2 regions of the Desulfitobacterium dehalogenans ATCC 51507 genome follow, and region 2 is predicted to be linked to the other one. Evidence: riboswitches for the same ligand, from Rfam matches in the RefSeq annotation. Region 2 holds a riboswitch; the other holds the start of a gene.
What was found. Region 2 has a riboswitch for S-adenosylmethionine ahead of DESDE_RS06365 (homoserine dehydrogenase). Riboswitches for the same ligand answer to the same signal wherever they lie in the genome.

Region 1 (14,959 bases), 1.7 Mb from region 2:
ACGATGACGATCAGCTCAGAGTTGCGCAGATCCATCCGGTCGTTGATGCTTTGCTCAAAAAACCCTTCAGCCATACCGAATTTTTCAGGGCCCCAACGCCAGGATCCCCAGGAGCTGGTTCCCCAGGAACCAATATACCCTCCGGCTAAGGAAAGGAGTCGGCCGAAATCACCGGCATTGGAAGCAAATATGCCACGATTGCCGTACTGATCTTTAATACGGTTGATTTCACTGGCGACGATTTCATAAGCTTCATCCCAGGAAATGCGGACCCATTCGTCCCGGCCACGGAGCTCTTTTTTGCCGCCGCCAGGCTCCCAATTCTTCCGCTTCATGGGGTACTTAAGGCGATCCACTCCGAATACCTGCATTCTTTGGGAGCGTCCACGGTTACATCCTCTTTGTTGTGGGTAGTCAGGAGTATCGTGATGGGTATCATCGGTTTTTTGACGAACCACAACACCATCTACCACATAAGCTTTGTTGGAGCAACGCCCTCCACAGTTATGCCAACAGGCTACAGGCATCCATTCTCCTTCTTTTCCAGCCAGATTAGCTGAAGCTGTGGTGGAATCTACGGTAGTCAATCCGCACCCTGGAAGGGTCACTGCTGCTGCCGCTCCGGCTGTAACAGTTGCTGTCCATCCCAGAAAACGTCTTCTGTTCATTGTATAATTTTTTGCTTTTTCAATGAGATTAGCCACCTTTTTCACCTCCAAATTATTTAACAGAACACTGGGTACTATCTATAAGCTCTTCAAGAGCCTCCAGATCAAGAGTCAGAAATCCTTTGAGAACCTTAGCGATTCCAGGATAAAAACTGGATTGGGCATTTTCCCTTATCTTAAGGGTCAATTCGGGAACCCACTGCAGCAAGTGGTTTTCTAAGAAATCTTTTTGATCGGTAAAGATCTGTTGCAGCTTCTCCATATTTTCTTCATTCATAGCTTCCTGAGCTTGCAAAGTAAGCTGATACATAAAGTCCAGCTCCAAACCAAGGTGGTCATCAGCCTCTTGCATAAAATTCCTGGGAAGAAAATGGTATTTGAGATAAGCCTGCCGAACTTGGAGAGTTCGCTCTTGAAAAAGGAGCCGTTCTTTGCTCAAGTAAGCTGATTCCCACAGTGGGGCAGGGAGCCGGTCGGGGCCGATGAACATTCGTGTATAATCCCAATGCAAGGAATCAAAAACCTCCAGGCTTGTTAAATCCTTCTCATAAATCAACGCAAGAATTTGCGCTGCACCTTCCGCGATGTCTTTCTGTTCCTCCTGAAAAGGAAAGTTCTCAAATAAACTCCTGTCATTTATGAATGCGAGAAATTCAGGAGTGGGTTCTTGCAGAAAAGCTCTTCTTAACAGATCATAAATGATAACTCGGGTTTCAAGTAAGGGTTCAATTTGTAAAATACTTTTGTTATTGTTCATTTTTTCACCCCCCTTTACACTCTCATTATCCCAGAAATCGATTTGTACAAAGTTACAAAAATCACGACATATTTTTTGTATTTTCTTTGAACTTTTAGAATCAATACAAATACAAGAACTTTTCTAGCTGTTACTAATGCACAAGGCCGCATGAAAACCTAGCAATGTAAAAAGCTGTAGTCAAGAAATTAATCATTTCATTGACTACAGCCCCTAACTCGATTGTTTCCAGCTTAATTGTTAATCCAATATCTCTTTTTTTCTTTGGGAGGATAAAAGCGAATGGATGGCTTAGTGAGCCGGATATCCGGAAATCCTTCTACTGTCGGGACTGTACCCTTCTCACCATACTTATTGAAATCATGAACTTGAAGAGCTCCTGTAGGGCATGCGGTTACACAAGCTGGAAGCAGGCCTGCCTTTTGTCGGTCAATGCAGTAATTGCATTTACCAGTTCTGTTGGCTGCGTGGTCAAACTGTGGCGCCTTATAAGGACAGGCTCCCACACAGGTCTGACAGCCTGCACAGCGATTAGAATCGATGAGAACGATCCCATCCCTTCTTTTTATATAAGCATGCTCTGGACAGACACGAAAGCACTCCGGACTTGAGCAATGATTACAGGAAATAGAGAGATAGCGCCCTTCTCCTCCATTGTCAGTGACTCTGCGCCAGGATACCGCCGCCGCTGTTTTGTTTTCATTTTTGCAGGCGAGAACACAAGAATGGCAGCCTATGCAGCGATCCACATTAAACAGAAACCCTTTGGCGTTGATCTTCGTCATTTCTTTTTCACCTCTACCCAAGAATCATAAAAAGCTGCCCCTCGGGCTCCGGTTGTATGAATCCCCATATCCGTATTTTGACCGGCCAGTAGTTGGTTGGTGGTATCACCTTGAGCCATAACCACGACTCCTTGAGGGATGTAGGGGTTAATCTCCACTCTTCGAAAACAGGATCCACGATCGTTAAGCACTATGACATGATCTTTTTCTTTAAGATTCCGTTGCTCTGCATCTTGAGGGTTAAGCTCCACTGCATCCATCTCTTGTTCAAGGTTCAGCCAGCTGAGCTCACGATATTGAGAATGAAGCCTTAACAGGCTTTGGGGAGTGAGTAAACGCAAAGGATAGGGAGATTCAATTCTCTGTTCTTTAAAACGCACCAATGCGGGCAATTGGTTTTCTTTAGCACCTCTCGACATCAGCTGGAATTTCCCGGTCTCCGTAGGATAGCCTTGGACTTCCCGGGAGACTCCCTTTAGTTTATATTTGCGGGGACCTTGAAGAAGCTCTTCCCAATTGTCAATCTCCAGCTGTTTAAGGATCTCTGGTGTCAGCTCTGCCTTAATCCAGTCCAAGGCACTTAATTGCCAAGGAAAGCTGGAGAAGTCTGGCCGGAGCCCATTCAAGACTTGAGTCAAATTACGAGCGATCTCCAGGTCACTGCGTGCTTCGTAAAATGGCGGGATAGCCTTTTGATTGATGGCAATCCACTGATGCCAGTAGCTGCTATGCAAATCATACTCTTCAAAAGGACTGGCAGCAGGCAAAACGATATCTGCTTGGGCCGTGGTTTCATTCATGAACAAATCTACCACAACGATGAGTTCCAATTGACTTACAAGTTTTCGCCAATGTTGAAGATTTTGCCCTTGGCTGAAAGGATTATGGCTTGCCAACCAGAGGAGCTTTAGCGGAGGATCCTTCAAAGCTAAAGCCTCTTGAGCAAAATGAATAATATTGAGACTTCGTACCGGTGCCTTTTCCTGCTCTGGGGGGAGGGGAAAGTTTTTAATATTGAAAGGAAAAATATCGAGCCAATTGTAGTAGTATAATCCGCCGCCTTGTTGGTGCTGATTCTTAGTAAGAGTGACTAAGGCATCGATTCCTCGTACACTCTGTCCGCCATTGGAATAACGCTGAACACCAAAACCTACCCAGGTAGCACAGGGTGATTCCAGATACATTTCAGCCAAATCTTTTATTCCCTCAAGAGGTACTCCCGTTATGGCACTGGCTTCTTCAAGGGAGACCTCGTCCCGAAGATAGCTTTCAAAAGCTTCCCAGCCATGAACATGCCTTTGAATAAAGTCCAGGTCCAAACGGCTCTCTTGCCATATATATTTGAGAACGGCCATGGCCAACAGCCCATCAGTACCCGGCTGGATCTGAAGGTAAATATCCCCTTGCGCCGCCGTTGGGGTGAATAAGGTGTCGATGACTAAAAGCTTAGCCCCTTTATCCCTGGCACGATTGATAAAGCTCCACTGATGAACAGCGGTGCGGGCAGGGTTAACTCCCCAGAGGACGATTCCCTTGGCCTTTGCCATATCTTCCGGATCGCAAAGCGCCCCTTGACCTCGGTTATAGTTTAAAGCATCTCCTCCAGCCGACAAGCATAAATCACCATGGATCTTGGTGTGAGATCCTAATCCTCTGAACATTCCCTCTGTGGCATAATGAAGAATTCCCAGGTTGCCGGAGTATTTGTCATAGCCACTGGCGAGGTTAGAACCATAGCGGTCGTGAAGTTCAATGATTTTTAAGGCGATGGTCTCCAAGGCTTCGCTCCAGCTTATGCGCTGCCAATTCCCTGAACCTCTGGGGAACTGGCGGAGGGGATACTTTAGGCGCTGAGGGCTGTATACATATTCCGTGTAGGCATAGCCCTTAGCACATAGTCGACCATGGGTATAACCATGCTTGGGATTTCCCTCAACTTTAATAAGTTTTCCGTTTTCCACAGTGGAGAGAATCCCGCAAGTCTCATAGCAATTGCGCGGGCAGACATTATGGAAAATTTGCCGATCAGTGTTCATAATTTCTCCTTAAAATCGACCAGGTACTTAATTTTAAAGGCAATAACCAAGGACACTCTGGTATCAAAATCCTCAAGATCCATGTCTAAAATTTCCTCGATTCGTTTGAGCCGATAGCGAAGGGAGTTGGGATGAAGGAAAAGGGCATTGGCCGTAGCTTTCAAATCGCAATGATAGGTAAGATAGTTCTCAAGAGTTTCTGTCAATTCATTTTTTTGTTTGTCCTGAGATTCTAACTCAGCTAACATCTCGCGATAAAACTCTAATAATTCCTGTTTATCATGGCTATAAAGTATTCTTTCTACTCCCAGTTCCCGGAAATAAACGGTGGGGCCTTTCCCTTTGAGGAGAACACTAAGCTTAACGGCCACCTTGGCCTCCTGATAGCTTCGGAATAATTCTGATGGCTGCTCATATCTTCTACCGACACCCACCCGAATCACTCGAGGTGCCAGGCGTTCCTCCGTTTGAGCCAGTACTTGATTGATGATCATATTCAGATACGCTTTAAAATCACGGCGCTTCCCACTTTCAATAGGCAAAGCTAAAATGACTTCTTCGTTTTTTTCCATGAGAATCACGGCGTTATCCAGAGGCTGAACTACGGATTGAATACTATCATGCAGGGTGGTGACAAGATAGTGATCCTGAGAATAGGACTCATAGTCCTCCAGTTCAAAGACTGTGACCACATGAGGCAGGCTCAGATCCCAGCCCCATAGCTTTGCTCTGGCAATAATATCATTATTATCTTCTATGTTTCCATAGAGCAGATCAAAAAGAAAGGCATCCTGATAATTTCGGCTGTTGTCCAAAAGTTCCGCTTCCTTTTGCAGTTCCAGGACAAAGATATTGCGAGCTTGGTGAATCAGTACTTTAAGCCGGTTGTCCTCGTCAGGTCCCGGATCACATAGATAGAGAAAGCCTAAACGCTTGGAGGCATGGCTAAGTTCAATGGCAAGAGCGTCCATTCTCGTCTCCCCTGCCTGGATCTGGACTCGTCCGGGACTAGGAGGATTAAGAGGTAAAACCTCGAAGAACTTCCCTTGACCAAATTCCTCATCGGTTAAGGAGGACTCCAAAACCCTATGTGAAGTGCTTGCGATCATAACTTCTCTACGGACAAAGTGGGAAGTGCTGTCTACAAGTTCTTTAAGACCACCACCATGAACCAGCTTATTCAATAGCTCGTTCTGAAGCTGCAAGGATTCCTCGACATTCATAATCTTCCTCCTCCCTAGAACTTTATATGTCCATTTTGTAAGATTATTTATCCATACGTTATGAGCATTATACGTTATCCTGGCAATATTCCAAAGCCTTCACCTATCTACTCATTGTAATCCTTCTTGATACTAAATACAAAAAAGGAGGGACGATCACTATCTTTGGGATAGTTAGCGCCTCTCCTTTAGGATACACAATTTTTCTTACTTAATATGTGGTTTAAATCACTCATCGGTGTAAATTTGCTCTATGAATCGGTTTCCAGTTTTATATGGAGCCAGTATTGACTTAGATATCCCCTTCTTGAAGTAATCTTCTATAGTAAAAACTGCTGGTATATAAAGCCGCAGCCGGATTATGGCCCAACACTCTATCTTTCGTGATAAGCGTGGTAACAGGAGCCTCGGAGTATTTAATAAATAAGGAATCATGCCCCACGCATAGCCCTACTATCACATTGAGATGGGTCTTTTCCTCATTGAGGAGAGTGGCTTGAAGGACAGGGTTGCATAAGGATTCATGGCATCCCTTGTTGACCTTGAGCTCTTCTGGCACTCCTACTTGAGTCTTGTCGACTGCACCTACTTTACAAATGATACCATAGCTTTCAAGCCCCTTGGCACTAAGAATTTTGGCAAAGGTTTTTGCCTCGCTCATTAATCCCACACAGGTAGCAATACCAACCTTTTTAGCCCCGATTCGTTTAGCAAAGGCTATTATTTCCTCTACTCGAGTGAGTTTACCATAATAGGTCCCTTCGATTTCAGCTGCCGCATTGGAAAGTTTGGAAACAAGGTCATCCTTACGGTATAACTCATTAATCTCTTCTACGGTTTCTTCAGAAGTATGGGTTGTTAAGCAGAATTGAGGAAAGGTCTTGTCTCTTTTATGGCAATTTAAGAGCGCACAATCCGTGCAGCTTAACTTCTTATCCTCTTGATTCATTACCATTCTCCTTCTCTATTTGCTTATAATTTGCTTATATGCCCTTGAACATAGGGATATAACCACTCATTACAATTGTAAGATCTTAAATCTTAAAACTCAAGGAGATTCAGACGTAGAAAAGCAGGGAGCTTTTCTCCCTGCTTTCTCATTCCTCGGATAGTGAAGGAACAAACGAGTCTTCTCCTTGCTTCACAGTTCGTGAATAAACAATCCGCTACGCAGCTTAGGTTCAAACCAAGTGGATTTGGGCGGCATCAGTCGCCCCGCATCAGATACTGCAAAAAGCTCTTGAATAGAGGTAGGGTATAGAGAAAAGGCACATTTCATATCGCTGTTGGTTCTTTTTTCAAGTTCCTGTAAACCACGGATTCCGCCCACAAAGTCAATGCGTTTATCTGTACGGATATCCATAATCTGCAGAATCGGCGTTAAGAGGTGATTCTGCAGCAAGGATACATCCAGCCCTTCTACAGGATCCGTTGAACGAATCTCTTCCCGAGCCCTCAGCTTATACCAAGTCCCTTCCAGCGCCATGCCAAAGGTAGCCTTCTCCTCAGGTTTATAAGGGGTATTTCCTTTTTCCTCCAATTCAAAGCCCCTTTTAATTTCTTCCAAAAATTCGGCCTTGCTCAAACCATTAAGATCTTTCACCACTCGATTATAGTCCAAGATCAACAACTGATCGTCTGGAAAGAGCACAGAAAGGAAGAAATTAAACTCCTCTTGACCCGTATAGTTGGGATGCTCTTCTCTTCGTTTCAGCCCCACCTTAACGGCAGAAGCGGTACGATGATGTCCATCGGCAATATAGATGCTTTGAATTCCGGCAAATCCTGAAGTAATCTTCTCCAAATCCCGGTCCTCCGAGATAACCCAAACGACATGCCTTACTCCATCTGATGCCATAAAATCATAGAGAGGAGTTTTCTGTTTCACTTTTTCAATCACTTCATTAATACTTGCTTGCGAGCGGTAGGTTAAAAAGATCGGGCCCGTCTGGGCATTGCACACATCCACATGATTAATACGGTCAAGCTCTTTATCTTCCCTGGTCAATTCATGCTTTTTAATCACATCTTGAAGATAATCATCAATTGCGGCGCAACCCACCAAGCCGGTTTGAGCTCTTCCGTCCATAGTAAGCTCATAGATATAGTAACAGGGTTTGGTTTCCCGGATAAAAATCCCCTCTTGAATCATTTCCTGCAAAATTTCTCTGGCCTTTTTATAGACCTCAGGATCGTAAGGATTGAAATCCTCAGGAAAGTGAGTCTCCGGACGATCCACCTTTAAAAAAGACAGGGGTTCTTTTTTTATTTCTTCAAGGGCCTCTTCGCGGTTGTATACATCATAAGGGAGGGCAGCTACTTTCCTTGCTACATCTTCCCTGGGTCTTATGGCTTGAAAGGGTCTAATCCTTGCCAAAGTATTCCCTCCTCTTGAATTGAATTCAGCTTATTTTATGACGCGGACTCTCAGTACGCCGTCAATTTCTCTGAGTTTGGCAATCATCTCTGGACCGGCCGGAGTTTCGATATCGATAAGGGTATAGGCATAGGACCCTTTGCTTTTGTTCATTAAGTCCGAGATATTGACATTTTCTTTGGCTAAGGTAGAGGTGAATTGACCTAGCATATTGGGGACGTTTTTATGATTGATGGCAATCCGCCCGGCTTGGGTGCATACTCCCATATCACAATTGGGGAAATTGACAGAATTCTTGATATTGCCATGCTCAAGGTAATTCATCATCTGCTCTACAGCCATGACCGCACAGTTTTCTTCGGATTCCGCTGTGGATGCTCCTAGATGAGGAATGGCAATAACCCCTTCCACTCCGCAGACTTTTGGGTTAGGGAAGTCTGTCACATATTTGGCAACCTTTCCTGTGCCGAGAGCTTCAAGCAAAGCATCTTCATCCACCAGGGTATCCCTGGAGAAATTCAGGATAATCACGCCGTCTTTCATTTGCTCAAAAGCTTGTTTATTGAGCATTCCACGGTTGGAATCGGTTAAGGGGACATGGATGGTAATGAAATCACATTCCCGATAAATGTCTTCTACACTTTTGATGGGTTTAATATATTTAGACAGCTTCCAGGCATGTTCAACAGAAATATAGGGGTCATAACCGCAAACATCCATTTCCATTTTATTGGCGGCATTGGCTACCAAGACGCCGATGGCACCTAAGCCTATGACTCCCAGCTTCTTGCCTTTGATTTCTGTTCCGGCAAATTTAGCTTTATTCTTTTCAACCAGTTTGGCAACTTCGGGATCCGTCTGACAGGAGCTAACCCAGTTAACTCCTCCCACAAGATTCCGGGCAGCCATAATCATGGTGGCAATCACCATCTCCTTTACCCCATTGGCATTGGCACCAGGGGTGTTAAAGACGACGATTCCTTTTTCAGCGCATTTATCCAAGGGGATGTTATTGACTCCAGCTCCAGCTCGAGCAATGGCCTCAATATCAGGAGGTAATTCCAGATCGTGCATAGAGGTACTGCGGACAAGGATACCGTTAGCATCTTCGTAACGGTCTACATTAATATAGTGATCGGTAAAAAGCTTTAATCCCGCTTCGGAAATATTATTCAGGCAATTGATTTTAAACATTAAAAACACTCCTCTTTTTATAATTCTTACTTATTTTCTGCTTCAAACTTTTTCATAAACTCCACTAAATCCTTGACCCCTTGGATCGGCATGGCATTGTAAATGCTGGCCCTCATCCCTCCCACTGTACGATAGCCTTTAAGGTTCTCAAAACCTGCGGCCTTGGCTTCTTTGATAAACTTGGCATCCAACTCCTCAGAGCCTGTCACGAAGGGAACATTCATTAAGGAGCGATCCTTTTTCACCACAGTTCCTTTAAACATGTCACTGGCATCCAAGTAATCATAAAGGATGGCAGCCTTTTCCTCGTTAATCTTTTTCATAGCCTCCAGTCCGCCCAGTTTTTTGAGCCATTTGAACACTTTACCGCAGATATATATTCCATAGACCGGCGGTGTATTATAGGCGGAGTTGTTATCGAAATGGACTTTATATTTGAGCATCGTGGGGGTCCCCGGCAAAACATCCTCCGTGATGAGGTCCTCACGAATAATGACAATCACGACCCCGGCAGGACCCACATTCTTTTGGGCTCCGGCAAAAATAAGTCCATATTTTGTAACATCAATGGGTTCAGATAGAAAATTCGAGGACATATCGGCAATCAAGGGTTTATCCCCCACATCAGGAAGTTTATTAAACTTGGTTCCAAAGATGGTATTGTTGTGGCAGATGTAGACATAGTCCGCATCCTCGGAGAATTTTAAATCTTTAAGGTCTGGAATATAGGAATAGTTCTGGTCCTCTGATGAAGCGATGACATTAATCTTTCCGTACAGCTTTCCTTCGGAAATGGCTTTCTTGGCCCACTGTCCTGTATTCAGATGATCCGCCACCCGATTCTTCATAAGGTTCATGGGAATCATGGCAAACTGTTGGGACGCCCCTCCCTGAAGAAAGAGAATTTTATAATGTTCAGGAATATTAAGCAACTCTCTTAGGTCCTGGGCGGCCTCATTCATCATCCCCTCAATCGTCTTGGAACGGTGGCTCATCTCCATAACGGACATGCCCGTTCCCTGGTAATCCAGCATTTCCTCTGCGGCTTCTCTTAGAACTTCTTCAGGCAATACTGCCGGCCCTGCTGAAAAATTGTACACTCTTTTCATTTGAAATATCCCCCTTATTTATAAATATTTATGAATGTTAACATATATTGGGTTGTCCAGGGTAGATAAAAACCCACCCCAGTCTTTGGGGCGGGTATTCCGCGGTGCCACCCAAGTTCCAGCCTTTACGGTTTACGGGCAGTAAGCCCTACCACCTTCCTCCTTCGTGTCGTTAAGGAGAAACTATGGTAGTGCGGCGCGGATAATAAATAAAACCTCTCATCCCAAATCAGGGACGAGAGGTTATTCCCGCGTTGCCACCCATGTTGCCGTAATCGGCCAACTTATGTCCGCGATATCGGGCGGAACCCGTCACAATTCATCATTGGCCACTCCAGGATGGAATCCGCTTCGCTTCTATGACTGACTTGCACCAACCGTCAGCTCTCTACACATATTCGGCACCGGATGTCCCTTCATCGTGTTGGACTATAGATCTACGCTGTTATGATTCTAATCTATTACAGGCCTTTTTGTCAAGTGTTATGGCTAAAATAATTATTTCCCTGCTTCGACATTGCCTTCTAAGCCGATCTCAGACGCGATGGCGCGCATTCCATTAATGGTCTCTTCGATGATTTCATTTAAGTCCTTACCCAGGCGGTTGGCACCGGCTTCAATGACTTCCCTGTTGACATTCTCAGCGAAGCTTTTTTGCTTCCATTTCTTTTTGACCGATTTGGTGGTCAGGTCATGAAGGCTCTTGCTGGGACGAAGCAAGGCTGTGGCTGAGACCAAGCCTGTTAATTCATCGATGGTAAACAAAACTTTTTCCACGTTCTCCCGGGGTTCTACATCATGGACCAGACCATAACCATGGCTTTCAATAGCCCGGATGAACTCCTCCGGCAATCCTTTGGGAGTAAGGATCTCCCGGGTTTTGCGACAGTGTTGATCAGGGTACATCTCAAAGTCGATATCATGCAATAACCCGATATTTCCCCAAAGGTCAGGATCTTCTTGATAAAGGGAGGCAAAATGGCGCATCACAGCTTCCACCGTTATGGAGTGACGCAATAAGGTCTCACTTTTTACATAGTCATTGAGAAGTTGCCAAGCAGCCTCTCTATCCCGTGTATAATCCAGCATCCGACATCCTTCTTTCTCATAGTTTATGGTTGGTCTTAACAGTCTCAATAGAATGATTAGACCTAGAACTTAGATATTGCCTAATTCTTCAAGGTTATAGGGTGTTTCCTGATAGACGTAGTAGTTCAGCCAATTGGCAAAAAGCAAATTAGAATGACCTCTCCACTTGACGATGGGGGTCTTCATGGGATCATCCCCAGGATAGTAGTTCTGAGGAATAGTGATGGGTAGCCCTTGGGATATATCCCGATCATACTCCGATTTTAGGGTGTGAGGATCGTATTCGGAATGACCTGTAACAAAAATCTGCCGACCGCCCTTGGTCCCGATGAGATAGACTCCGGACTCCTCAGATTCCGAAAGAATCTCCAACTCCGGCACCTTGACAATATCTTCTTTTCTTACCTCTGTATGCCTGGAGTGGGGAACATAAAAGACATCATCAAAGCCTCTGAGCAAACGGATATCCTTGCAGTTTAAGGTATGAGGGAATACGCCGAACATTTTTGCTTGTAAAGGATACTTGGGAACACCAAAGAAGTGATAAAGCCCCGCCTGGGCTCCCCAGCAAATGAAAAGCGTGGAAAAGACGTTGCTCTTACTCCAATCCATAATCTTCTGCAGTTCCGGCCAAAAATCAACCTCTTCAAAGGGCATCTGCTCAATGGGGGCACCCGTAATAATCATTCCGTCAAATTTTTGATCTTTAATACTGTCAAAGGTCTGATAATACTTAATGAGGTATTCTTCCGGGGTATTCTTGGAGAGATGGGTTTCCGGATAAAGAAGGGTAATGTCCACTTGCAAAGGAGAATTCCCTAAGAGCCTAAGAATCTGTGTTTCCGTCACGATCTTATTGGGCATGAGATTTAGAATGACAATGCTAAGAGGGCGAATGTCCTGATGCTCGGCACGCCTCTCTTCCATAATAAAGACATCTTCTTTGGTGAGTATTTCTGCTGCAGGCAGGCCATCGGGTACATTAATCGGCATAGTATTCTCCCTTCAATTACACTTGGAAAATAAAGAAAACCTCTTTCCGAGAAAGAGGGCATCGCCAAAAGTTCCTCTCTCATCTATCAATGCTTCCATCGCAGGAATTAGCACCGTTGTATTCATCAGAATACCGGTTGCTGGGTTTCATCGGGCCAGTCCCTCCACCACTCTTGATAAGAAATGGGATGTATTTAATTGCTGACGATGAAAATCGTCATTGGCACTATATTATTATATCTTTTCTTTAAAGTCAATCTGCTCTATAACAAAATTATTGAAGCACACTATATAATACAATAGATTCCTTCATGTCGTAGGCATACGGGCAGAGGCGGAAAAGCTTTTGCTCGGGTCGCGTAGCTTTACGCACAACGCTCACTCTATAGCTCCAGAGCTGGTCAACTCGCTTTCTTAACAGCTACGCCAAACCCCGCTGCTTTCTGCATGTGAACCGGTGGCTTCGCTACGTTAAGAAAGCCTCGTTGACCCGGTCGCTCTTCCGCTAAAGCCGTTCCCTTTTGTGCGTAAAGCTACACTTGCGGGTCTTTTCAACTCTTTTCCGGGTTTTTTTAAGGGTGGCTGGCGATGCCGCGAGGCAGCACCAGCAGATGATGAAAAGCTGTTCAGGTCATCAGGCAGCTTATCCCACATCACGCCCCTCAAACCCGAAAAGCAGCCTAAGGATTTTGCTTTAAGGCAGAGAACGGATTCTAAGCGAGCAGGGTAGCAATCTTCGCGAAAAGACTACAGCGGAGTCGGGTTGGAAACAGGACGTTTCCAACCGGCCATTGAGAACAAGTGCGAAAGCAGTGCTTTCGAGGAGCGAATTGGCCACGAAACCCGGGCGAGGGTTTCGCCCAAGCCGCCTCACCACAGAGAATACTTAGCGGCGCAGGTGCACCCGACGCAGCGGAAGTCTTGAGCGATTAGATTGCTCCGCGCAGCTTATGGAGTGAACGCCGAAAGCAAAATCCTGGAGAACTAGCTTTCCGGGCCTTTTTCATACTAGAAGACGGCTCTCTCCAACTAAAAGCAGGATGAGAACCGTCTTTCTCTTCATTATCCTTAGACCTATTCTATTACTAAAGTTTTCCGCCTTCGACAATTAACTCTTCAGGTTTTACATCATCTCCGTACACGGGGAGAAGAGTCTTTTTATAAGCTTGCCCCACAAAATCCTCTTTACCAATCGCTTCCAACTCTTGATTGATCCAGTTTAAGAGTTCGGTGTTGCCCTTCTTTACTGCCGGAGCAATTGTGTCCGTTCCGCCTAAAGTAGGTACACCTACAGTGAAGCCGGGATTAGATTTTGCCCAAGCAAGCACTTCCGTATTGTCATGAGCTAACGCGGCTCCTCGACCATCTTTTAAAGCTTCAAAAGCTTCCGTGTTTTGATCATACTTGAGAAGTTCGAGGTCAGGGTGATTCTTGGTTAAATAATCTTGAGCTGTGGTTCCTTTATTGACAATAACTTTCTTCCCTTTAAGCTGGTCGATGGAGGTAATCAGAGCCCCGTCAGGTGATACGAGCCCTAGAGAAACCTTCATGTAAGGATTGGCAAAATCAACCTTTTGCTTTCTTTCCTCCGTGACTGTGAAATTAGCCATGATGATATCTACCTTGTTGGATTCGAGATAAGGGACTCTGTTGGCAGCCTCAACCAATACGAATTCCACTTTGGATTCGTCCCCCAAAAGGTCTTTAGCAAAACGCTTGGCAATTTCCACGTCAAAGCCTTGATTCTGTCCATTGGAATCCACATACCCAAAAGGCGGTTTGTCGCTGAATACTCCAATCCTTAAGGTACCACGCTGTTTAATCTCTTCTAAAGATCCTGCAGAGGACGTACCATTTGAGTTATTTGCTGGGTTGGCTCCTGCTTGGCTGCACCCCACAAGCCCTCCAAGGAGTAAAGCGCCTGCTAGTGCGAGGGACAATAATCTCTTCATCTTTTTCATCGTTTCTCTCAACCTTTCTTTGCTTTTTTGTACTCTAGTATTGGAATATATTAAGAAATCGCCTAGCCCGATCCGTGCGAGGATTATTAAAGAACTCCTGAGGTCCAGCAATCTCACAAATATCACCTGAATCCATGAAAACGATTCGATCAGCCACAGCCTGGGCGAAACCCATTTCATGAGTGACGATAATCATGGTCATTCCTTGTTTGGCCAAACCCAGCATAACATCAAGAACTTCTCGAACCATTTCCGGATCAAGGGATGCTGTCACTTCGTCAAAAAGCATAATCTCGGGATTCATACATAAGGCCCTGACGATAGCGATTCTCTGCTTCTGACCTCCGGACAACTCCCTTGGAAAAACGTTTATTCTATCATATAACCCGACTCTTTCCAAGAGGACCTTGGCTTGCTCCAGCACTTGGCTTCTACCCCTGTTCTGAACTTTCGTGGGGCCAAGAAGAATATTCTCAAGCACCGTCATATGGGGAAAAAGATCATAGTTCTGGAAGACCATACCGATCTGCTGACGGATTTTTTTCCAGTCAACATTTTTTCCTATGAGGCTTTGACCTGAAAGCAGAATATCTCCCCCTTGAATGGGTTCAAGACCATTAAGACATCGGAGCAAGGTGCTTTTCCCGCATCCGGAAGGCCCTAAAACCACAATAACCTCACCCCTCTGGACTTGGAGATTAATCTCATTGAGAACAGGTTTGCCAACATACTCCTTGTGCAACGCTTTGATTTCCAACACTACTTCC
Region 2 (14,959 bases):
CGAGAGAAAATTCATGACTGTGTAAAGGAGTAAGGTATGAAAAAGAGGGGAGAGTCATAACAATGGAGGCAATCCTTGTATATCCAATATTACTTTTCATTATTATCTTTCTTGCTGTAAGGCTGGCTATACAGCCATTGATCCAAAGCTCCAATGATGTTGCGGTTAATGAGGAAGGTGAGTTAAGCCTGGTCAGGTTGCGGGATATCGGGGTGCTGGATAATAATGAATTAGAAGAGGTTATACAGTTTTACAATCATAAGAAAGTTTCAAGTAAAAAGATGAAAGAATTAGAACGCTATACGAAAGTGCTTTCGGAATTAGTCGGGCAAGGAATCTTGACTCAAGAGGAGTATTCTGAAAGAATGGAGAGGCTGAGAAACTACTATGTTAGCGATAATTCTAAAGAATAGATCGATTAAAGCGTGAAATTTAATTAAGTTTGAGTAATCTGGAGGTAAATCATGCAAGCAAAGCTGAATCACTTAAAGCAAATCATTAAGGAAATGGAATCAGTTGTGGTAGCTTTTTCGGGTGGGGTGGACAGCACCTTTCTCTTAAAAGTAGTTCATGAAACTTTAGGGGATCATTGTCTTGCTGTCATCGGTGCTTCGGAAACGATGCCTTCTGCTGATTATAACAATGCTTTGCAGCAGGTTAAAGAGTTTGGGGCAAAGTTTTTAGTAATTAAAACTGAAGAAATGGACAAGGAGGAGTTTGTAAAGAACCCTCAGAACCGTTGTTTTCATTGCAAAAATGAGCTGTTTACAAAGCTTTTGAGCATTGCCCAAGAGAAGAAGATTAATTGGGTTCTTGATGGGAGTAATGCTGATGATCTAAAAGATTACCGTCCTGGCATGCAAGCAGCGAGAGCCTTGGGGGTAAGGAGTCCGTTACAAGAAGCGGGCTTGAGCAAAGAAGAGATTCGTCAATTTTCCAAGAAGATGGGACTTTCAACTTGGGATAAGCCCTCCAGTCCTTGTCTATCTTCTCGTTTTCCCTACGGAGAGGAGATCACGATCGAAAAGCTTCGGCGCGTAGAGAAAGCGGAAACTTTACTTAAAGAACTAGGATTTAAAAATTTAAGAGTGCGTTATCACCAGGATGTGGCCCGATTGGAAATTCCTAAAGAAGATTTTTTGAAACTTATGGAACTGGACCTCGATACTATCGTCAAGCCCCTCAAGGAATTAGGGTTTACCTATGTTACTCTGGATTTAGAGGGTTTTCGAAGCGGCAGTCTAAACGAAGGAATACCAATTCTGTAGCATTACTTCATAGTTCTACAGTGAAGGGATCACATTGTTCTGTAATATATCACTCTGCTCTATTGACATTACTTTGTTTACTGTCATATAATAATGAAAAATTGAATACTTCTCATCCAGAGTGGCGGAGGGACTGGCCCGATGAAACCCGGCAACCGGCCTATGTGGCAGTGGTGCTAATTCCAGCAGGATTATTCCTGGAAGATGAGCAAAAATATAAGACATAAGCTCTTCCTGGAATATGGAAGGGCTTTTTATTTGCTCTAGTTATAACATTGCAGGCACCGTCAAGGACCGACGAAGAGGAGGAATAGAGAGATGAAGGAAAATACAGTGAGTATTGGTCTATTAGGATGTGGGAACGTGGGCCAAGGGGTGGTAAAAGGAATACTACTCCATTCAAACAAAATTCTTCGCAAACTGGGGATCACACTGGTCGTAAGCAAGGCCCTTGTTCAAGATATAAGTAAAGAGCGAGCAATTGAGGGGGTTATTCTAACACAGAAACCTCAAGATATTCTCGATGACCCGGAGATTGAAGTAGTAGTGGAAGTTATGGGAGGTGAACATCCCACCTATTCTTATATCAAAGAGGCGCTAGATAAAGGAAAGCATGTAGTGACAGCCAATAAGCTATTACTGGCTCTTCATGGCGCGGAATTACAAGAAATAGCCCAGCGTAAAGGAATCTGCTTGCTTTATGAAGGGAGCGTCTTGGGAGGGATTCCGATTCTTAGAACCATTCAATATGGGCTAGCCGGAGACCAGGTGAAAAAAATTTGTGGAATTTTAAATGGGACCACTAATTATATTCTGACTCAAATGGTGGAGTCAGAGAAAGGCTATGAGGAGGCTTTGCAAGAAGCGCAAGAGGCTGGTTATGCGGAAAGTGATCCGACCATGGATGTAACTGGTTTAGATGCGGCGTGTAAACTTGTTATTCTCTGTCGGGAATGCTTTGATCTGGATATTCCTCTTGAAGAGGTGGAGATTAAAGGAATCCAAGGGCTAACCCCGGAAGAGGTCGCGGAGCAAAAAAGACAGGGACGAGTGCCTAAATTAGTTGCCGAGGCATCCATCATTGATCAGTCTTCGTCAGGACTGGAAAAAAGTCGGGAAGGAATTATTGCTAAGGTTGGTGTGCAGTGGTTATCTAGGGAAGCAATTCTAAGTCATGTCTCCGGCGTGGATAATGGCCTATCCCTGGAAACGCAGTTGGTGGGTGATCTTTTTTGGAAGGGACCTGGTGCTGGCGGATTGGCCACAGGGGGAGCGGTCTTGTCCGATATCGTTGAGATTGCAAAGAAAGTAGTTGTAGAGCGCAGCATAGGAAATGCAGCTCGTTAAATAAGGCAGGATCATATGAGCGAACTAGTTTATGCTAGTTCGTTTTTTGATGATTTCCTTTTTATCTACACGATTCGTAGGGTGATTTGACATATCTTTGCTAAAAGAAGGAATGAGAAACAGTAATAGAGAACCTACTATAAAGACATGGTAAATAATGGTATTACTCGATTCAAGTGGAAGTAAAGTTTAGGGAGGGAGCATTATCAAGAAACGAAGAATCACTCGCGGCACCTTGTTTTTCCTAGGAGTGGTATTCTGTACCTTGTTCTTGAATTTTGGTATCTTTCCTTTAAGTGCCTTTTTTAAAGGGCCCGGTTCAGAGGAACTGACTTATTCGACAACGCTGGTCACCAATCCCGAACAAACTCCACAGCAAAGAATCCAACAGCAAAGAGCCAATTATGCCGCTTATGTTAAGAAAGTAAAGACCGCAGCAGCAGCTGGTCCAAGTGAACCTGATAGCGGAGCAGTGGAAGACGAGACTCCGAAACCAGCTATCACCGAGCAAACTGAACAGCTTTTTCGTATTAATACCAATCCCTATGTTCCTGCCTTTATTTTACAGGGGAATTATGTGGTTCATGGCAGTTCGCCAAATAAGCAATATACAGCTTATATCTACCCAGATGAATGGGAAACCATCGGCGATATTTATATCAAAGATAGTGCGAGCAGTAGTTGGTTGCGACTGCAGCTAGACCAGAACTACCGAGTTAAAATGTGGCATTCTTTTGCTCCAGAAGGAAGATACACTCCAAAAAAGAAGATTCACTGGCTTAATGATAACGAGTTTATCATTATAGTCGGCTTTGCTCATGGTATAGTTTCTAAGGGTGGTGAGCTGGTTAAGGTTACTAGAGCTACCGGTAAGGCGGAGATTCTTTACCCCGCCTATCAAAAACTTAATCAAGAGGTTGTAGATTTTGAACAAGTGGGAGATGATCTAGTTCTTTATATTAATCTCATGGATGTTAATGGATTTTGTATAGAGAAGGGAGAAATCCGTGTTCCCCTGAAAGACATTGATACTTTATCACAACGAGACATTGTTTCTTAAAGCATAATAAATAAGGTCTAGTTTTTTACAAGCAGGTCCTGGCGGGCTTGCTTTGTTAGTTTCTCCATCTTTCTTTAGCTTTTTGCTAAAAGAATGGTATAATAAAAAATTGAGAACTAGCAGGAGGGATTATCCTTTGGAATTTGTGGAAATTATTGCGCAAGAACTTACCTTGCGAGCCCATCAAGTTAAAGAAGCCATACAACTCTTGGACGGGGGGAACACTATTCCCTTTATAGCTCGCTATCGTAAAGAAGCGACCGGTGAGTTGGATGAGAACGCCCTGCGCAGTATTGTTGAGCGTTTGGAGTATTTAAGAAATTTAAAGCAACGCAAAAGTGAGGTTCTGCGTTTAATTGAAGAACAAGGTAAACTTACTGAGGAGTTGGCGAATCAGATTGAGAAGGCCACAATTCTTCAAGAAGTAGAAGACCTCTATCGGCCCTACAAACAAAAACGACGGACTCGGGCTACCATGGCTAAAGAAAAGGGACTTGAGCCTCTAGCATTATGGATTCTTGAACAATATCACAAGGCTCAGCCGCTTATAGAAGCTCAAAAATATATAAATCCTGAACTTGGTGTAGAAACGCCAGAAGAGGCAATCAATGGAGCCTCAGACATTATTGCAGAAATGATCTCCGATGATGCTGCTATGCGCAAAAAGATTCGGGAAGCTACTTTCCGCCTTGGTGATATCATAGCTTCAGCGAAAAAAGCAGAAGAGCGCTCAGCCTATGAGATGTATTATGATTATCGGGAGCCTGTGAAAAAACTGCCTCCTCATCGCATCCTTGCTTTGAACCGAGGAGAAAAGGAAGAGCTCCTTAATGTGAAAGTGGAAGTTCCTTCAGAGCATATTTTAGCCCTAATCGAACAGGCTTTTGTGAAGCAAGGGCCCGCAGCGGAGATTGTACGTTCAGCTGCGGATGATGCATATAAACGCTTAATAGCACCTTCTATAGAGAGAGAAATTCGGGGTGCTCTAACCGAAAAAGCCGAAGAACAAGCTATCAGAGTCTTTGCCGAGAATTTGAGGCAACTCTTACTGCAACCTCCAGTGCGTGGGAAAGTGGTACTGGGGTTAGACCCGGGATTCCGAACGGGGTGTAAATTTGCTGTAGTTGATGATACTGGCAAGCTCTTTCATGTAGGGGTTATTTATCCCCATCCTCCCCAAAACAAGCGGGAAGAAGCGAAAAGAATGCTTAGAGATGCTATCGGAAAATATCATGTAGATGTGATCGCCATTGGAAATGGCACAGCCTCTCGAGAAACAGAGGAAGTTACTGCAGAAATGATTAGGGAAAGTGGCTTAGCTTCGGAGTATATCATCGTGAGTGAAGCTGGAGCTTCAGTGTACTCTGCGTCGAAGCTGGCGGGAGAAGAGTTTCCGGACTTTGATCTCTCATTACGTAGCGCAGTCTCCATAGCTCGGCGCTTACAGGACCCCTTGGCTGAGCTTGTTAAAATAGAACCCAAGGCCGTAGGAGTTGGGCAGTATCAGCATGATGTTCAACCCAAACGCCTTGAAGAATCCCTACATGGAGTAGTGGAATCGGCAGTTAATGCTGTTGGTGTAGATCTGAATACCGCCTCACCATCTCTCCTTCAATATGTAGCAGGTCTTAAACCTACCATTGCCAAAAATATTGTGGCTTATCGGGAAAACCACGGGAAGTTCCAAAAACGGGATCAGCTTAAAAAGGTCCCTCGTCTAGGTGAGCAGACATTTGTTCAGTGCGCCGGCTTTATTCGTATTCCCGAAGGGGTCAACCCTCTGGAAAATACACCGGTTCATCCGGAATCTTATGACCTTGCTCAAAATATTTTGCACAAGGCAGGATTCGCTCTAACAGATCTACGAGAACGCCCCAATGAGGTGCGATTGGGGATTGCCCAATTGGATCCGGAGGAATGTGCTCGGGAATTCAGTGCCGGGGTTCCCACGGTCAAAGATATTCTTGCCGCTCTGCAACGCCCTGGCCGGGATCCTCGGGAGGATTTGCCCCGACCAAAACTACGTCAGGATGTTACCCATCTAGAGGATTTACAGACTGGAATGATCCTCGAAGGAACCGTCAGGAATATCGTTGATTTTGGAGCTTTTATTGATATAGGAGTCAAACACGACGGTTTGGTGCATATATCTCAAATCAGTGAGAAGTTTATCAGGCATCCCATGGAAGTGCTTTCCGTGGGAGACATCGTTAAAGTCCGTGTCCTAGGTATCGACACCGCCCGTGAGCGAGTCAGTCTGTCTATGAGGGAAATCGCTGCAGACGCAATGGTATCTATATAGCCCTATATATAAGGATTTCAACGACTATACTATTCATAACGGAGGTAATCATGAACGCAAATACGAGCCTTTTTATCCGTAACGGTCGCATTAAGACCATGAAAGGCCAAGAATTCATCGGAAGCATCTTAGTGGAAGGCACACAAATTAAAGCCATTGGGGAGAATCTGGTTGCTCCTGAGGGAGCAGAGATCATCGAAGCCCAGGATAAGTTTGTTTTACCCGGCTTTATTGACGCCCACTGTCACGTGGGACTGGGAGAGGAGATTTACCAAAGTGAAGGGGATGATCTCAATGAAATGACTGAGCCGATCACCCCTGAACTGCGTGCAATTGATGGTATTAATCCAGAGGATGAAGGTTTACGGGATGCTCGTTTAGGGGGAGTCACCGCAGTGTTTTCCACACCGGGCAGCGGCAATGTCATTGGTGGTACAGGCGTAGTGTTGAAAACAGTCGGCAAAGTCGTGGATAAGATGATCGTACGGGAACCTGCAGGGCTAAAGGTGGCCTTTGGTGAGAATCCCAAAATGGTCTATGGCGGTGAACAAAAGAAGATGCCCATGACACGTATGGCCACTGCGGCACTTCTTCGACAAGCTCTAGTGGATGCTGAGACCTATCTGGAAAAGTTGGAGCAAGGTATTGAAGATCCAGAAAAAGTGCCCGAGCGGGATCTGGGAATGGAAAGCTTGATTCGTGTGATTAAACGTGAGATTCCTTTACGGGCCCATGCTCATCGGGCTGATGATATTATGACCGCTATTCGCATTGCTAAAGAATTTAATGTAGATCTGGTCATTGAACATTGCACTGAGGGACATAAGATTGCTGAGGAAATCGCAGAATATGGATATCCTGCTGTTGTGGGTCCTTCATTAATTAATCGGGCTAAGGTGGAGTTGAAAGATAAATCCTTTGAAACTCCTAATGTCCTAACACAAGCAGGCGTTAAGGTAGCAATTATCACAGATCATCCGGTGACTCCCATCGAACAATTGCCCCTTTGTGCAGCGCTGGTAGCACGAGCCGGTATGGATGAAGAAGAAGCTTTAAAGGCCATCACTATTAATCCGGCAGAAATTATGGGCGTGGATCATCGCCTAGGATCCTTGGAAGTGGGTAAAGATGCGGATATCGTTATTTGGAGTGAACATCCTTTTGTTTTAAAATCACATCCTGAGACTGTCATTATTAACGGCAAAATCATTAGGGATTAGGCTTTCCGGGGGGCCGGGGCCGGCATCATTTCGCTTCCGTGGGCGCTTAGCCAAACCTCAGGGTAATACCTGAAGCGAACCAGATTTTAGAACGAATAGTTAAAGGAAAGGACGGTCAGAATGGACCTAGAAGTTCAAAGCCTAAGCGCAGATTGTACTCATGCCCTTGGATACAATTTAGGAAAAGCGCTTCGTGGGGGAGATGTGGTGTGCCTCTTCGGTGATTTGGGTGCGGGAAAAACTGCATTAGCCAAAGGAGTTGGGAAGGCTTTAGCAGTACAAGAACCCATGACCAGTCCGACCTTTACTTTTCAGATTGAGTATTCAGGGATAGCTCGGGATAATCCGGTGCGGTTAATCCACATGGATTTATATCGTTTGCGTTATCCAGAAGAGGTAGAAATAATCGGAGTAGAGGATGCCTTTCAAGAAGATACTATTTGCTTGATTGAATGGCCGGGAATTGCAGAGGACATCTTACCCGATGATTCATTAGAGATCAGGATTGAAGGATCAGGGGAGGAACCACGCAGAATCGGCTTTTCTTCTCATTCGGAAGCCTGGGTAGAACGGCTCAAAGATATTATTCCTTTTGAATATTAGGAGGATCTATGAAGTATCTCACCATCGATACTACCACCAAAGTCACAGCTTTAGCCTTGGCAGAGGACGGGCAGCTGGTGGCGGAAGGCTTTTTGCATACATCCAAAACCCATTCGGAGCGGTTGATTCCTGTATTGGATCAAGTCTTAGAGGCATCAGCCTGGAAGCTTCAAGATCTCGATTTTATTGGTGTGGTGCGGGGACCAGGCTCTTTTACGGGAATCCGTATTGGGATTGCCACAGCTCAGGGCTTGGCTCAAGTGCTCAAACTTCCCTTAGTAGGTGTGCTTTCCTTGGATTCTTTGGCTTGGGCCGGACATAGCCGACCGGAAGAAATCGTACCTATTCTTGATGCAAGAAAGAATGAATGGTATACAGCTCGGTACCGATGGTCGGAAGGAGAGGAAATCCCCATACGAAGCCGGGATCCTTTCGCGGTAGAGCCAGCTCTTTGGCTTAAGGAATTGGCGGAACAGGATAAAGCCATTGTTTTTATCGGTGACGCCGTTTCGCGCTATAAAGAGAAGATTAAGACCACCTTAGGGAATAAGGCGGTGCTTCTCCCGGATTATTTGGCTTTACCACGGGGAGCGTATACTGTTCGTTGTGTTTGGAATGAATGGCAGAAGGGAACCCAGGGGAAGCTTGTGGAACCTTATTACATTCGGTTATCGGAAGCTGAGGTCAATTGGGCTAAGAAAGAGGAGGCGCTAAAGGGGAAATGATGATTCGCCCCATGCAAGAGAGTGATTTATCCACAATTCTGGAGATAGAGCATGCTTGCTTTCCGGCACCTTGGGCTCCCCAGTCTTTTGTCAGTGAGCTGAGAGATAATGAGTATGCACGGTACTTTTGCTTGGAACACGAGGGCAATATCATCGGCTATATGGGGTTATGGTTTATACTCGAAGAAGGACATATTACCAATGTGGCTATAGCACCGGGGTATCAGGGGATGGGCGGAGGAGAGTTCCTGATGCGCTCTGTGATCGATTTGATGGTTAAGGAAGGCATGGAGCGTATGACCCTTGAGGTACGAGCCTCCAATGTCTCTGCTCAAAGACTGTACGAACGCCTAGGTTTTGCAACTGCGGGGGTTCGTAAAGGCTATTACTCAGATAATCGTGAAGATGCCCTTATTATGTGGCTTGATATAGGCAAAGAGTAGAGATAGTCTTTGCCATACTGAGCGGTGGCGAGTATCTCTATAAGAAGAGATGTCTTTTTCTGGTGAAGGAAAGTAGGCAGATATCGGGAGGTTGCTGGTGAACAATAAAGATATTAATATACTTGGAATTGAGACAAGCTGTGATGAGACCTCAGCGGCCGTGCTTCGCAATGGCCGTGATCTGCTCAGTCATATTATTTCATCGCAGATCAAGACCCATCAAAAATACGGTGGAGTCGTGCCGGAAGTGGCTTCACGGGAGCATATCCTACATTTGCAAAGTGTTGTAGAGGAAGCTTTGCAAGGGGCGAAGATGGAGTTTGGAGATTTGGCGGGAATTGCAGTGACCTATGGACCGGGGCTTGTGGGCTCTCTTCTTGTAGGAGTGGCGGGGGCAAAGGCTATGGCTTATGCGGCAGGGATTCCGTTGCTGGGAATTAACCATTTAGAAGGACATATTTATGCGAACTTTCTCCATGATCCGGAGCTGAAGTTTCCTTTATTGGCTCTCCTCGTCTCGGGAGGGCATTCCCATTTGGTGCATTTTGAAGGGCATGGGAAGTATCAAGTCCTTGGACATACTCGGGATGACGCTGCAGGGGAGGCTTTAGATAAGGTAGCTCGGACCTTAGGGTTGGGTTATCCTGGAGGACCTTATATTCAAAAGGCCGCTCTTGAAGGGGATCCTCATGCCTACGAATTCCCAAGAGCTATGCTTGAACCCGGCAGTCTTGATTTCAGCTTTAGCGGAGTGAAGTCCGCTGTGCTCAATACCTTGAATTCAGCGCGAATGAAGGGCGAGACGGTGAATGTTGCTGATGTGGCAGCTTCTTTCCAGGAGGCCATCGTAGATGTCTTAGTGCGTAAGACCTTGCTGGCCTTGGAAAAAACAAAGGCTCCTACCCTAGTCCTTGCCGGAGGAGTGGCAGCCAATACTTCACTAAGGAAACGTCTCACTGAGGCAACCCAAAAACGGGGTGTTGCCTTTAGTTATCCACCTCCGGTTCTCTGCACGGATAATGGAGCCATGATCGCGGCAGCCGGATACTACCGTTATTTAGCTAAGGATTATGCTCCTTGGAATTTGAATGCTATACCGGGACTGAATCTGGCTTAAGGGAGTATAGTTCGAATAGGACTATACCCCCTTTCTTTTTCTCGAAATAGGACATTCGGGCAAGAAATTTTGAAAAGGGATAATATGTTCTGTGGATAGTTAATTCTGTGGACAATGTGGATAACTCTGTGACTAACTGGTATTAGCGGGTTGAGAGGTGTTGAATTTGAGGAGGAACATTGGACATAATTACCCACAGACCCTGTGGATAATGTGGATAAGTCAGGGACAAGGGATATTATGAAGGGATGGAGATGGGGATAACTTAAAAATATGAAAAGTAGTACAAGGTACTTTTCTTTTATCCTTTGTTCGAGATAAAATAGAAGCATGTGTTTAAAGAGTTTCTCATACCATGGGGGAGAGCCCTTAGTTAACGGCTTAAAATTAATTTATTTATAAGAACGGAGAACAAACATGTGGATATTATTTGTTTGTCTTATAGCAGGAGCTTTCGTGGGATGGTTTCGTTTATTGCCTAGGGTTATCTTGAACCAAGCGGGACGAGGGATGATGATCGGGGTATTGATTCTCTTGTTGACCATGGGTTTACGGATCGGAGTGGACCAGAACACTCTTTCACAATTAGGGAGCTTCGGATTGCAGGCCTTCTTATTTGCAGTTGCGGCAATTATAGGAAGTGTAGTGGCTGTTTGGCTATTAGAAAGAGTTTTCATTGGGAAGTCGCCCATGCTTCCGCAGCAAGATAAGATGGAAGTGAACAGTACTGAGGCAGCTCATCCCTATCAGATGACTTGCGCAATTATTGGGGCGTTTATTGCAGGAATTTTCGGCGGGATTCTTTTATTTCCCCAGGCTTGGACAGCATACTTACCAACGATTACAACGTTAGCTCTTGATTTTACTCTGGTCATGGTAGGCATCGATTTAGGTCTGAATCGCGATATTTGGAGACATATGCTCAAAGTTGGTTGGCAGGTGTTTTTAGCACCTGTGGGTGTGGTGCTCGGTAGTATTGTAGCGGCTATGGTGGTAGGATTGTGCTTTGGATGGGAGCTTCGGGAGGGAGGAGCAGTTGGTGCTGGGTTTGGATGGTACAGCCTATCTGGGGTTTTGATCTCCGACCTTCACTCGGTCTCCTTGGGTACTATCGCTTTTTTGAGTAATATATTTAGAGAAGTTTTAGCGATTATTTTTGTCCCTTTTTTAGCTAAAAGGGTGGGGCCGTTGGCCCTTGTTGCTCCCAGTGGAGCGACAGCTATGGATTCGACCCTTCCTCTCTTGGTGGCGGTGGGACCTAAAGGTATCGGTATCGTAGCTATAATTAGCGGGCTTTCTTTATCTCTTCTGGTTCCGGTTTTGGTACCCCTGGTTTTAGGTTAGATCAGGAAAGCCATTTAAGTATTTATCGAACTTTGTAGAAGGAATATTCTAATCTTTGACGAATCTATTATATGATTGACTGAATTTTCTTGAAAAGAAAAGTATATTTTTTTAGTGGAGGATCTAAAGGAGGATTGAAAGGTGTCTGAGGAGAAGCGGTCATTGCGGGAACGGGTACTGTCCCTGCGATCGGCGTTGACGCCGGAAGAACGGGCTTTTAAAAGCCAAAGAATTCAGGCTATCGTGACTCAGACCCGTGAGTTTCAGGAAGCAAGCACCATCATGCTTTTTATGAATTTTCGCGATGAGGTAGAGACTACTGAGTTAGCCCAAATAGTCCTTGACTTAGGAAAGCGGTTGGTATTGCCGCGATGTGCTCCAAAGGGGGTGCTTATACCGGCACTTATCGAGGATTTGGAAAAGGATATTGAGTCAGGAATGTGGGGAATCCGTGAACCTAAAAAGGAGGAACTCACTAAGGTTGATCCCCTGGAGATCGATTGTATTCTTGTTCCTGGAGCAGCTTTTGATACTCAGGGCAATCGCCTCGGTTATGGGGGCGGATATTATGATCGGTTTTTCGGGAGATTGGCAGAAGGAACACCAAAGATTGCGCTTGCTTTTCACTGCCAGATCGTGGACAGAATCCCCGTTGAGTTTTACGATAAGAAAGTAGACATGTTAATCACTGAACAGGGTATCATGCGTTTCAAAGAAACGCTTTGAACTTAGTGGAAAAGGGAGGAGAATCGTTTTGTGTGAGGAGTGTAGGGAGTTAGTTGATCCTAAAGAGGAACAATTGGATCGGATATTAGCCCACTATAAACAGGAGAAAGGGGCGCTTATTCCGGTTTTGCAGGAAGCACAAGGACTTTATGGATATTTGCCTGAACATGTGATAAAGCACATAAGCAAGGAACTACGTATACCTTCTGCTAAGGTTTATGGAGTTGTCACATTTTATGCCCAATTCCGCCTTGCTCCAATGGGACGCAATGTCATCAGTGTCTGCTTAGGTACTGCCTGCCATGTTCGGGGAGGAGCTAAAGTTCTGGAAGCCATAGAAAAAAATACAAAAATTAAGGATGGACAGACCACGGAAGATGGACGCTTTACTTTAGAGATTGTCAACTGTATTGGTGCCTGCGGATTAGCTCCTGTTATGTCCATTAATGGAAATGTCCACGGACGATTGAATGCAGATCAGATCCCAGGAATCCTGGCAGAGTATAAGTAGGGGGAATAGGGATGAACACAGAAGCTAAAAAACAGGTTTTTATCTGTGCGGGCACAGGCTGTCTCTCTTCAGGAGCCAATAAAATCATTGATTTAATGAACGTAGAGATAAAACGTCAAGGGTTGTCTGAGAATGTAGAGCTCATCGCCACAGGTTGCCGTGGTTTTTGTGAGCAAGGGCCAACTTTGGTCGTAGAGCCTGCTCAGAGATTTTACAGAAGAATTCAACCGGAAGATATTCCGGAGCTTGTTGAGAAAGAATTAGGTCAAGGGGAGAAGGTGGAGCGCCTTTTCTATGTGGATCCTCTGTCAGGAGAACCGGCTTTAAGCTATGAGGACATTAGTTTCTTTGCCAAGCAAACCCGTATCGCTCTTAAAAATTGTGGATTTATCGATCCTACTAAGCTTGAGGATTATCTTGCTCATGGAGGTTATGAAGGTTTAAAGAAAGCCCTCACTATGGACCCCGAGGCAATTATCGAGGAAGTCAAGGGAGCCGGCTTACGTGGCCGGGGAGGAGCCGGTTTCTTAACTGGTCTGAAATGGAGCTTATGTAAAGCTACTCCATCAGATAAAAAATATGTGATTTGTAACGCCGATGAAGGAGATCCGGGTGCGTTTATGGATCGCGGTCTTCTCGAGGGAGATCCTCATGCCGTCATTGAGGGAATGTTGATTGGCGCCTATGCTATTGGTGCAGATGAGGGCTATGTTTACTGTCGTGCAGAGTACCCCTTGGCTATCAAGAATCTGCAAATTGCCATGAAACAGGCTGAAGAAGCAGGATTCTTAGGTGATAACATCTTAGGTACGCAATTTAGTTTCCATTTGAAAATCAACGCTGGAGCCGGAGCCTTTGTTTGCGGTGAGGAAACGGCTTTGATGGCATCTATCGAAGGAAAAAGAGGTATGCCTCGAGTGCGGCCTCCTTTCCCAGCTCAAAGCGGGCTATGGGGTAAGCCTACCAACATCAATAATGTTGAGACTTGGTCCAACATACCTCATATCTTAAAAAATGGAGCCCAATGGTATGCTCAGTACGGAACGGAAAAGAGCAAAGGCACAAAGATTTTTGCTCTAACTGGTAAGGTTAACAACACTGGATTAGTTGAAGTTCCTATGGGAATGCCTTTAAGAGATATTATTTTCGATATCGGCGGCGGTATTAAAGACGGTAAGAAGTTCAAAGCGGTGCAAATCGGCGGCCCTTCAGGAGGATGCCTGCCGGAAGATATGTTGGATCTCCCTGTGGATTATGACACCCTAACCCGGGCTGGTGCTATGGTGGGTTCCGGTGGTTTGGTTATCATGGATGAAACCACTTGTATGGTGGATATTGCCCGCTTTTTCCTGAACTTTTCCCAGAGCGAATCCTGCGGAAAATGTACCCCCTGCCGTGAAGGGAATAAACGGATGTGGGAGATTCTCGACCGCATCACCCGTGGTGAAGGCAGGGAGGAGGATATTGAGAAACTGGAAACCCTGGCCTATACAGTTAAAGAAACCTCCCTGTGCGGTTTAGGTCAAAACGCGCCTAACCCTATCCTGGCCACCTTAAAATATTTCCGGGAAGAATTTGAGGAGCATATCCACGCTAAAAAATGCCGGGCCGGAGTTTGCAGTGACCTCCTGACCTACGAGATTGATGCGGAAAAATGCAAAAAATGCGGACTGTGTGCTAAAAATTGCCCAGCTAACTGTATCAGTGGAAATAAAAATACCCCCTATGTTATTGATGGGGAAAGGTGTATCCGCTGCGGAAGCTGTATGGATACCTGTAAATTTGGCGCGGTTATCCGGGCCTAGAAGAAAGGGGTGGATTTGGTGGAATGGCTGAATTTAACCATTGATGGAAAAGAAGTTGTGGTGCCCAAAGGAAGCACGGTCCTGGAAGCATGCCGGATGCACGATATTCCGGTTCCAACCCTTTGTCAGGATCCGGAGCTCACTAATGCCGGGGCATGCCGTCTCTGTATTGTGGAGATTGAAGGAATGCGCAATTTGCCGCCTTCTTGTGTGACCCAAGTGACCCAGGGTATGATTGTTAAAACTCAGACACCGAAGGTACGCAAGTCCCGCAAGGTGATCCTTGAGCTCTTAGTGGCGAACCATCCATTGGATTGTATGACCTGTCAAAAGATGGGGGATTGCTCCCTTGCTCAATATGCCTATGAATACGGTGTATCCGGTGAAGACTACCGAGGGGAACGGCGTGAACACCCCCTTGATGACAGCAACCCCTTTATTCTAAGAGATCCGAATAAATGCATCCTCTGCGGTAAATGTGTGCGGGC

Region 1: it holds a riboswitch for S-adenosylmethionine, as region 2 does, so the genes downstream of both, metA (homoserine O-acetyltransferase MetA) here and DESDE_RS06365 (homoserine dehydrogenase) in region 2, are expected to answer to the same signal.

Annotation. Positions count from the first base shown of each region.
Region 1 covers NC_018017.1:3,979,553-3,994,511, forward strand. The annotation lists gene DESDE_RS19075 (molybdopterin-dependent oxidoreductase) at 1-704, opposite strand, end outside; gene DESDE_RS19080 (TorD/DmsD family molecular chaperone) at 721-1,425, opposite strand; gene DESDE_RS19085 (4Fe-4S dicluster domain-containing protein) at 1,659-2,210, opposite strand; gene DESDE_RS19090 (molybdopterin-containing oxidoreductase family protein) at 2,207-4,246, opposite strand; gene DESDE_RS19095 (PucR family transcriptional regulator) at 4,243-5,469, opposite strand; gene DESDE_RS19100 (DUF1847 domain-containing protein) at 5,762-6,418, opposite strand; gene DESDE_RS19105 (DUF1015 domain-containing protein) at 6,611-7,846, opposite strand; gene DESDE_RS19110 (phosphoglycerate dehydrogenase) at 7,877-9,040, opposite strand; gene serC (3-phosphoserine/phosphohydroxythreonine transaminase) at 9,067-10,149, opposite strand; gene DESDE_RS19120 (HDIG domain-containing metalloprotein) at 10,648-11,238, opposite strand; gene metA (homoserine O-acetyltransferase MetA) at 11,308-12,231, opposite strand; SAM riboswitch class I at 12,308-12,414, opposite strand; gene DESDE_RS19130 (cysteine ABC transporter substrate-binding protein) at 13,317-14,192, opposite strand; gene DESDE_RS19135 (amino acid ABC transporter ATP-binding protein) at 14,227-14,959, opposite strand, start outside.
Region 2 covers NC_018017.1:1,313,163-1,328,121, forward strand. The annotation lists gene DESDE_RS06350 (hypothetical protein) at 63-413, shown strand; gene larE (ATP-dependent sacrificial sulfur transferase LarE) at 465-1,268, shown strand; SAM riboswitch class I at 1,378-1,479, shown strand; gene DESDE_RS06365 (homoserine dehydrogenase) at 1,587-2,615, shown strand; gene DESDE_RS06370 (DUF4652 domain-containing protein) at 2,887-3,675, shown strand; gene DESDE_RS06375 (Tex family protein) at 3,812-5,977, shown strand; gene DESDE_RS06380 (amidohydrolase) at 6,028-7,197, shown strand; gene tsaE (tRNA (adenosine(37)-N6)-threonylcarbamoyltransferase complex ATPase subunit type 1 TsaE) at 7,318-7,800, shown strand; gene tsaB (tRNA (adenosine(37)-N6)-threonylcarbamoyltransferase complex dimerization subunit type 1 TsaB) at 7,809-8,525, shown strand; gene rimI (ribosomal protein S18-alanine N-acetyltransferase) at 8,522-8,968, shown strand; gene tsaD (tRNA (adenosine(37)-N6)-threonylcarbamoyltransferase complex transferase subunit TsaD) at 9,066-10,085, shown strand; gene DESDE_RS06405 (LysO family transporter) at 10,503-11,429, shown strand; gene DESDE_RS06410 (5-formyltetrahydrofolate cyclo-ligase) at 11,571-12,155, shown strand; gene nuoE (NADH-quinone oxidoreductase subunit NuoE) at 12,184-12,666, shown strand; gene nuoF (NADH-quinone oxidoreductase subunit NuoF) at 12,678-14,471, shown strand; gene fdhF (formate dehydrogenase subunit alpha) at 14,490-14,959, shown strand, end outside.